2 regions of the Haloactinospora alba genome follow, and region 1 is predicted to be linked to the other one. Evidence: riboswitches for the same ligand, from Rfam matches in the RefSeq annotation. Region 1 holds a riboswitch; the other holds the start of a gene.
What was found. A riboswitch is a leader RNA that binds a small molecule or an ion and turns the genes downstream of it on or off. The one in region 1 is predicted to bind S-adenosylmethionine.

Region 1 (4,196 bases):
TCGACCGCGAGGAAGTCGTCCGGGTCCGGCGGTGAGGCTTTGCGCTGGTCAGTCATGACAGTCCTATCTACTCGCCGTTACTCGCCACCCGTACCGCACCGCGTTCGATCATCTCCGAGATGCGGTCGGCGCTCAGCCCCACCTCGGTGAGGATCTGTCTGGAGTGCTGCCCGAGCAGGGGAGGCGGATCCGACCCTCCATCCCTCCTCCCCTCGGCGGTTCCCAACCGGAACCCCGCGCGCAGGAGCTCCAAGCTCCCCGCTGTGGGGTGGTGCACGGTGCGGGTCACGTCGTCGCCGGCCGCGTCGGCGGTACGGATCGCGTCCAGCACGCCGCGCACCTTGCCGACCGGCACCCCGGCCTCCAACAGCGACTCCGTCCACTCGTGCGCTGGCCGGGTGCGCAGCTCGGCCTGGATCTCCTCCACAAGCTCCGCGCGGTGAGCGACCCGGTCGGGATTGGTGGTGTATCGGGGGTCACTGCTGAGGTCGTCCCGCCCGAGTACGGCGCACAGCTTGCGGAAGAGCGCGTCGTTGCCGGCGGCGACCATGATGTCGGCGTCGGCGGTGCCGAACACCTGGTAGGGCACGATCGCCGGGTGGGCGTTCCCGTACCGCTGAGGCTCCGTTTCCGTAGCCAGCGCCCCCTGCGCGACGTTCACGAGGCCGGACAGCGCGGAGTTCACCAACGACGCCGAGATGTGCTCACCCTGACCCGTGACGCGCGCGCGCAACAGGGCCCCGAGGATGGCGACCGCGGCGTTGAGGCCGGTAAGCACATCGGTGATAGCCACTCCCACTTTGCTGGCCTGGTCACCAGCCCCGGTCACGGCCATGAGCCCGCTCTCGGCCTGCATGACGGCGTCGAAACCGGGACGGTCGGCGGGATCGTGCTCGGGGCCGAACCCGCTGATGGAGCAGTAGACCACAGCGGGGTTCCGTTCCCGGACCGAGGCGTAGTCGAGCCCGAGCCTGTCGATGACGCCGGGGCGGAAGTTCTGGATCAGCACGTCGCAACCGGCGCAGATCTCACGCACAGCGGCCGCCCCGTCCGGGTCCTTGAGGTCGACGGCCAGACTGCGCTTTCCCCGGTTCACGGAGAGGAAGTAAGCGGATTCGCCCGATTCCCACGGCGGCCCCCAGGCACGGGTGTCGTCGCCCTCGCCTGGGTGTTCGACCTTGACGACCTCGGCACCCATGTCCGAGAGGAGCATGGTCGCGTAGGGACCCGCAAGCACACGTGAGAGGTCAGCAACCCTGACACCCGCCAGGGGCTGGTCCGAACCGGAATCGCTGTTGGGCATGTACGCACCACTCCTCATCGTCCTCGATGGGCGCGCCCCGATGTCATCACCATGCCATGGCGCCGGGGCGTCGTCGTCGAGCGGGGGGCGATTGCGCACAATCCGCCATGGTGCGCTAAAGTTCCCAAACAGGTCATGAGTGCCAGTGTTAAGCCCCGGCTAACTGGCCGGCAACCCTCCTTCCGCGGTGGGGTGCCCCGGGTGAGGACCAGGTCGAGACACGACCGAACGCAACCGTGTCAGGCAAGCGCGGACCCCGCGGGAAGCAGGCGACGACGGCGCCGCCGCATCTCCAGGGGTCCCTAACGGCCCCGTGGAGGTGCCTTGATGACGACTGTCGCCACTGACCCGCTGTCCTCCTGTGCCGCAGGGAACGAACCCGCGGACACGAGCCTCGTCGGATCCGAGGTTCCCGTCCCGCTGGTGACGGGAGAACGGGTCGACTACGCCAACTTCGACTACGCCGCGAGCGCCCCGTGCCTCAGCACGGTGCAGGAGGCGTTGCACGCCGCACTGCCCTACTACGCGAGCGTGCACCGCGGCGCCGGTTTCCACTCCCAACTCAGTACCAGGGCCTACGAGCGTGCGCGGCTTTCGGCGGCGGAGTTCGTCGACGCGCGCGACAACGACACCGTGCTGTTCGTCCGGGGAACCACCGACGCGCTCAACCTGCTGGCCCGTGCCGTTCCCGACGGTTGTTCGGTGGTGGTCTTCTCCACGGAACACCACGCGAACCTGTTGCCGTGGCAACACCGCGGCAGCCGCGTCGGCCACCTGAGCCAGCTCCCGCTGCCCTCCGACCCCCAGGAGGCGGTGGCGGCGGCCCGGGCGGCGCTTCGCGCCGCTCCCGAGGGGCCGCGCCTGCTCTGTGTCACGGCCGCGTCCAACGTCACCGGGGAGGTGTGGCCGGTGGAGGAGCTGGCGGACGTGGCCCACGCGGAAGGCGCGCGTATCGTCGTCGACGCCGCCCAACTCGTCCCGCACTGCGCCTTCAGCCTGGCCGAGACCGGAGCCGACTACGTGGCCTTCTCCGGACACAAGCTCTACGCGCCCTTCGGCTCGGGTGTGCTGGCGGGCCGCACCGACTGGTTGCGGGCCGCGGACCCCTACCTTGCCGGCGGAGGCGCCACCCGTCTCGTGTCCGAGGACGGCGTACGGTGGAACGACCTGCCCGCCCGCCACGAGGCGGGCACCCCCAACCTGTTGGGCGCCGTGGCGCTCGGAACCGCCTGTGACACGCTCCGGGCCGCTGGTCAGGACCGGCTGCACGAACGGGAGCAGGAGTTGCTGACCCGGTTGCGGGAGGGGATAGCAACCGTCGGAAAGGTGCACGACCTCGGTCTGTGGCACAGGAACCATCCCCGTGTGGGAATCGTGTCGTTCGTGGTCGACGGTCTGCCCAGCGATCTGGTGGGAGCGGCCCTGGCAGCGGAGTACGGGATCGGAGTGCGGGACGGACTGTTCTGCGCCCACCCCCTCACCCGCGGGCTGCTTCCGGACGGTCACGGGCAGGCCGTACGCGCCAGTCTGGGCCTGGGAACGACCCCCGAGCACGTCGACAGGCTGGTCGCGGCGCTGTCCGAACTCGCCGACCACGGTCCGCGCTGGGAGTACCGGGACGACGGGGGGCACCTCGTGCCCGTGCCCGACCCGCGCTGGTGACAGCAACCTGTCGCACAGGAGTGTTGCGTATGGGTGAATAACGTCACCGGCACCGGGTAACATCGAACCCCAACGAAGGGGTGGGTGCGGCAGGCGGACACAATCCGTTCTGGTCCGGCCCCGGAACCGGCCGACGGCGCTGGGAGTGCGATCGTGACTGACGAGCGGCGGGCACTGCACACGGATCCGGAGAGGCCCGCCGCTGAGATTCCCAGCCCGCGCGTGATCGACATGGAGACCCACCGTCCCCGGCCCGGCGCCGGCGCGGAGCCGGTCGGGAACGCGGAAGAGAAGCGGGGTTTCCTCCGGCGGGTCGTGGCCTACCTCGCCGCTGACGCTGGGGTGCGGCAGTTCATCGACATGGGCTCGCGGCTTCCGGTCCGGGAGGTGGTCCAACAGGTCGCTGACGCCCACGTCGCGACGGCGCGGATCGTCTATGTGGATCCGGAGGGAACGGTCCCGCTGCGTGGCAGGGCGCACGCGCGCGGTGAGGCCGTGTCCGTGGTGGCTGCGGGGTCGGGCCCCCACGAGCTCGCCGAGCGGCTCCAACAACGGGGACTGGTGGACTTCCGGCTTCCGGCCGCGGCCCTGTTGGTGGACAGCGGGTGTTTCCCGGAGAGCGTGATGAGGGGTGGCGACCTGGTGCCGGCACTGTACGAGGTGATGCCCTCCGGCAGCTACCTGGCGATGGCACGGGAGCCGGACAGCGCTGACACGGCCCGGACCACTCTGACAGCCGCCGTGTTCTCCCCCTTCACACTGCTCGCCCCCGGCGTGGCCGACCTCGCGTGGTGGCCGTACCCGGACCATGAGGTGGCCAGCGCCGGAACGGGGATACCGGCGGGAGTGGGGCGCAAGGAGTGAACGGTCCCTTTCCGCTCCCATAGCCCTAGACGACTTCCAGCGGATCCATCCGTACACGCGCCAGATGCTCGTCCTTGCGGGCGCTACGGGCAGCCGTCGCCGTTTTGAGAGCCCTGGCCAGCTCCAGAACGTCCCCGCGTGGCACCCGCAACAGTGCGCGTTCGGTGCTGTCGCTGTCCTCGTTGGAAACAGGGACCGGTCCCAGTACCTCGGCGGACTCCGGGAGGGTGACGTCGGCGAGAAGTTCGCGCACGTGTTCCGGTTCTCCCGTTACCGACGCCATGGCCACCGCGGGCGGAAACCCGAGCTCCCGGCGTTCGGCGAGTTCCCGTTCGGCGAAGCCGGCCGGGTCCCACCGGACGAGCGC
Region 2 (4,196 bases), on a different contig from region 1:
TGGGGGTCACCAGCGGAGATGGAGGCGGTGGAGCCGATCTGCTCCTTCGTCTCCACACCCTTGGAGATGTTCGCCAGCTCCTCGCTGATGCGGGTCACGGCGGACTCGATGCCGCGCTTGATGCCCACCGGGTTGGCACCGGCGGCGACGTTGCGCAGACCCTCACGCACCATCGCCTGGGCCAGGACCGTGGCGGTGGTCGTGCCGTCACCGGCAACGTCGTCGGTCTTCTTCGCGACCTCCTTGACGAGCTCGGCGCCGATCTTCTCCCACGAGTCCTCGAGCTCGATGTCCTTTGCGATGGACACGCCGTCGTTGGTGATGGTGGGGGCGCCCCACTTCTTCTCCAGAACGACGTTCCGGCCCTTGGGGCCCAGCGTCACCTTCACGGCGTCCGCGAGCTGGTTCATGCCGCGCTCGAGGCCGCGCCGGGCTTCCTCGTCAAACGCGATCAGTTTGGCTGCCATAGACTTCTTGTCCTCCCGAGACCGGGCTGATACGCGAAGGAACGAGCCGACGCCCGCGACGGACGACCGCGGCACCCTCACAGCAACCCCGTCTGCCGGAGACCGCGGCCTCATCGTCTCGATCCTGGGCTTAGCACTCCTGCATCCGGAGTGCTAACGCTTCTTTTTTAGCACTCTCCCGGGGAGACTGCAAACGTCGTGTCCACGGTAACGCCGTCGGCGAACCCGCAGGACACCTCACCCGCGCACACGAAAACCCGCGCCCGTGTCGCGTTCACTCACGGGCGCGGGTTGACAGGTTGCCCAGCGGGGCGCGCGGCGCGCGGTCAGCAGCCGCCCGCCACCGCCGGGATGATCGAGACCTGGGTGCCGTCCGCCGTCGCGGTCTCCAGCCCCTCGGCGAACCGGACGTCCTCCTCACCCACGTACACGTTGACGAACCGGCGGATCTTACCGGAGTCGTCCACGATCCGGTCCAGGATTCCGGGGTAGTTCGCCTCCAGGTCGGCCAGCACGGCCTTCAGGTTCTCCCCCTCGGCCGTCACCTGCGCCGCGTCCTTGGTGTAGCTGCGCAAGATGGTCGGGACACGGACATTAACGCTCACGGTCACTCCTCGGATGGTTGGCAGCCGGCGCGCGGCCGGCGTTCGGGCGTCCGGCGCTCGCACCGCGACGACGCGGTCAGAGCAGCCCGGCGTCCTTGAACGCGTCCAGGGACGGCGCGAGGGTCGCGGTGACGCCGGAGTCCACCGCGTCCAGGGTCTTGAGGCCGTCGCCGGTGTTGAGCACCACCGTCTCGGCCTCCGGGTCCAGCGTCCCCTCGGCGAGCAGCGAGCGCAGCACGCCGGTGGTGACGCCGCCGGCCGTCTCGGCGAACACGCCCTCGGTCCGGGCGAGCAGCTTCATCGCGTCCACGATCTGCCCGTCGTCCACGTGCGCCACGGCGCCACCGGTACGGGCGCAGACGTCCAGGACGTAGGGGCCGTCGGCGGGGTTCCCGATCGCCAGCGACTTGGCGATGGTGTCCGGCTTCACCGGCTGGACGACGTCGTGGCCCCGCTCCCAGGCGCCGGCTACGGGTCCGCACCCGCTGGCCTGGGCACCGAAGATCCGGTACGGGCGGTCCTCGACCAGCCCGGTCTTGATCAGCTCCTGGAAGCCCTTGTCGATCTTGGTGAGCTGGGAACCGGACGCGATCGGTACGATGATCTGCTCCGGGAGGCGCCACCCGAGCTGCTCGGCGATCTCGTAGGCCAGCGTCTTGGAGCCCTCCGCGTAGTAGGGCCGCAGGTTGACGTTGACAAAGCCCCAGCCCTCACCGGCCGGGTCTCCGATGAGCTCGGAGCAGAACCGGTTGACGTCGTCGTAGGTGCCGTCCAGCGCCACCACCTTGCCGCCGTACACGGCCGCCATCACGACCTTGCCCCGCTCCAGGCCGGCCGGGATGAACACGCACGACTCGAAGCCGGCGCGGGCTGCGGCGGCGCCGATCGCGCCGGCGAGGTTGCCGGTGGAGGAGCACGACAGGGTGGTGAACCCGAACGTGCGGGCCGCCTCCACCGCCATGGCCACCACCCGGTCCTTGAACGAGTGCGTCGGGTTGGCGGAGTCGTCCTTGACGTGCAGCGAGCGCATCCCCAGTTCGCCCGCGAGCCGGTCGGCGGCGACCAGCGAGGTCAGGCCCGGGTTCATGTTCGGCAGTTCGGCGACGTTGCGCGGGACCGGCAGCAGGTCAGCGTACCGCCACATGTTGGCGGGACCGCGCGCGATGGCGTCCCGGGTCACACGGGTGCTGTCGAACTCGTAGGCGATCTCGAGCGGGCCGAAGCAGAACTCGCACGCGAAACGCGGGCCCAGCTCGTAACGGTGGCCGCACTCCCGACAGGACAGGGCCGCGGCGGGGCCGAAAGCGTCGTTCGCCGTCGGATGGGGTTCGGTGGCGACAGTCGCCATGCGAGGCGTCTCCCCTCATCTTTCCGCGGAACCGATCTGGTACCGGGCCGGAGTTGGCACCTGCCAGGCGGCCTCGCAATTTCCGCGAGAAGCGCGCGCCTAGGTGGTTGCCGGGGCTTCGCAGGGCCGGTCCCTCCACCCCTCTGGATGAGCAATATGAAATTTGTTGCGGATCCGGTTCGGATTCGCGGGTCACCCTAACCCACGGGGTGTCCGTTTTTCCACCAATCGTGACGCGGGTAACACCCCCGCGTCCCCGCCGGTCGCGCGCACCCGCCGGCGTTTCGGCCCGCACAGCGGGTTTGCGGCCCGGCCGCGGAGGCGACACCGACAACACCTACCGTGGCCGCCGCGCTCCCCACAGGGAGCGGTCGGCACCCGCGGACAACGACACGATCTCACGTGAGAGGTGGGCACTCAGGTGGACAAGGCGCAGCTCCTCATCGCTTCGAACCGGGGTCCGGTCTCGTTCGTACACCGACAGGACGGTTCCCTGGAGCACCGGCGTGGCGGCGGAGGCCTGGTAGCCGGGATGAGCTCGGTCGCCACCGAGTCCGACGCGCTGTGGGTGTGCGCGGCGCTGTCCGACGCCGACCGGGAGGCCGCGGCGGCCGCGCCCGACGGGCGGATCGACCACACCGGTCACGCCCCGGAGGGGATGCGGGTACGGATGCTGGACATTCCCGCGGACACGTTCGCCAGCGCCTACACCTCCGTGGCGAACTCGACCCTGTGGTTCGTCCAGCACATGCTGTACGACGTCCCGAACAAACCCGCCTTCGGTAGTGGCTTCCGGGCCGACTGGGAGCGGTACCGCGAGTACAACACCGCGTTCTGCGAGGCGCTGCTGCACGGTGCCGCCGGCGACGCCCGCGTGGCCGTGCAGGACTACCACCTCTCCCTCGTGCCGTGGATGCTGCGCCAGCGCCGCCCCGACCTGCGGATCACGCACTTCTCGCACACCCCCTGGGCTCCGCCCGAGTACTTCCGGCTGCTGCCCACCGACGTCGCGCGGGAGCTGTTGGAGGGCATGCTCGGCGCGGACCACCTGGGGTTCCACAGCCCCCGCTGGGCCGACGCGTTCCTGGACTGCTGCGCGGCGTTCCTCAACGTGGCCGTGGACACTGCGGCCCGCACCGTGGAGTTCGGCGGCCGCGTCATCACCGTGGGGGTGCACCCGCTGGGGGCCGACCCGGGCGACCTGCGGGAAAGGGCCGCCGCCGCGGACGTCACCGAACGCCGCGAGACGCTGCGGCGCCGCGTGGGCGACCGGAGGACCATCGTGCGGGTGGACCGCACCGAGCTCTCCAAGAACATCGTGCGCGGGTTCGCGGCCTACCGTGAGCTCCTCACCACTCGCCCCGAGTGGCGCGGCGCGGTCACCCACCTCGCCTTCGTCTACCCCAGCCGGGGCGACGTTCCGGAGTACCGGGAGTACACCGAGACGGTGCGGAGCATGGCCAAGGAGATCAACGACGAGTTCGCCACCGCCGAGTGGACCCCGCTGGTTCTGGAGATGGACGACGACTTCCCCCGGTCGCTGGCCGCCTACCGGATGGCGGACGCGCTGCTGGTGAACCCCGTCCGGGACGGTATGAACCTGGTCGCCAAGGAGGGGGTCACGGTTTCCGACGACGGGTGCGCGCTGGTGCTGTCCACCGAGGCGGGCGCGGCCGACGAGCTCGGCGCGGACGCGCTGCTCGTCAACCCGTTCGACGTCACCGAGACGGCCAACGCCCTGCACGCCGCGCTGTCCATGCCCCGACAGGAGCGCGC

Region 2: another riboswitch for S-adenosylmethionine. It lies ahead of thrC (threonine synthase); the one in region 1 lies ahead of FHX37_RS05975 (aminotransferase class V-fold PLP-dependent enzyme).

Annotation. Positions count from the first base shown of each region.
Region 1 covers NZ_VFQC01000001.1:1,310,488-1,314,683, forward strand. Annotated here, with positions in the region: gene FHX37_RS05965 (acyl-CoA dehydrogenase family protein) at 1-56, opposite strand, end outside; gene FHX37_RS05970 (CaiB/BaiF CoA transferase family protein) at 68-1,303, opposite strand; SAM riboswitch class IV at 1,435-1,559, shown strand; gene FHX37_RS05975 (aminotransferase class V-fold PLP-dependent enzyme) at 1,631-2,965, shown strand; gene FHX37_RS05980 (SAM-dependent methyltransferase) at 3,119-3,829, shown strand; gene FHX37_RS05985 (primosomal protein N') at 3,855-4,196, opposite strand, start outside.
Region 2 covers NZ_VFQC01000003.1:164,262-168,457, reverse strand. Annotated here, with positions in the region: gene groL (chaperonin GroEL) at 1-467, opposite strand, end outside; gene FHX37_RS21260 (MoaD/ThiS family protein) at 794-1,072, opposite strand; gene thrC (threonine synthase) at 1,149-2,420, opposite strand; SAM riboswitch class I at 2,433-2,574, opposite strand; gene FHX37_RS21250 (alpha,alpha-trehalose-phosphate synthase (UDP-forming)) at 2,842-4,196, shown strand, end outside.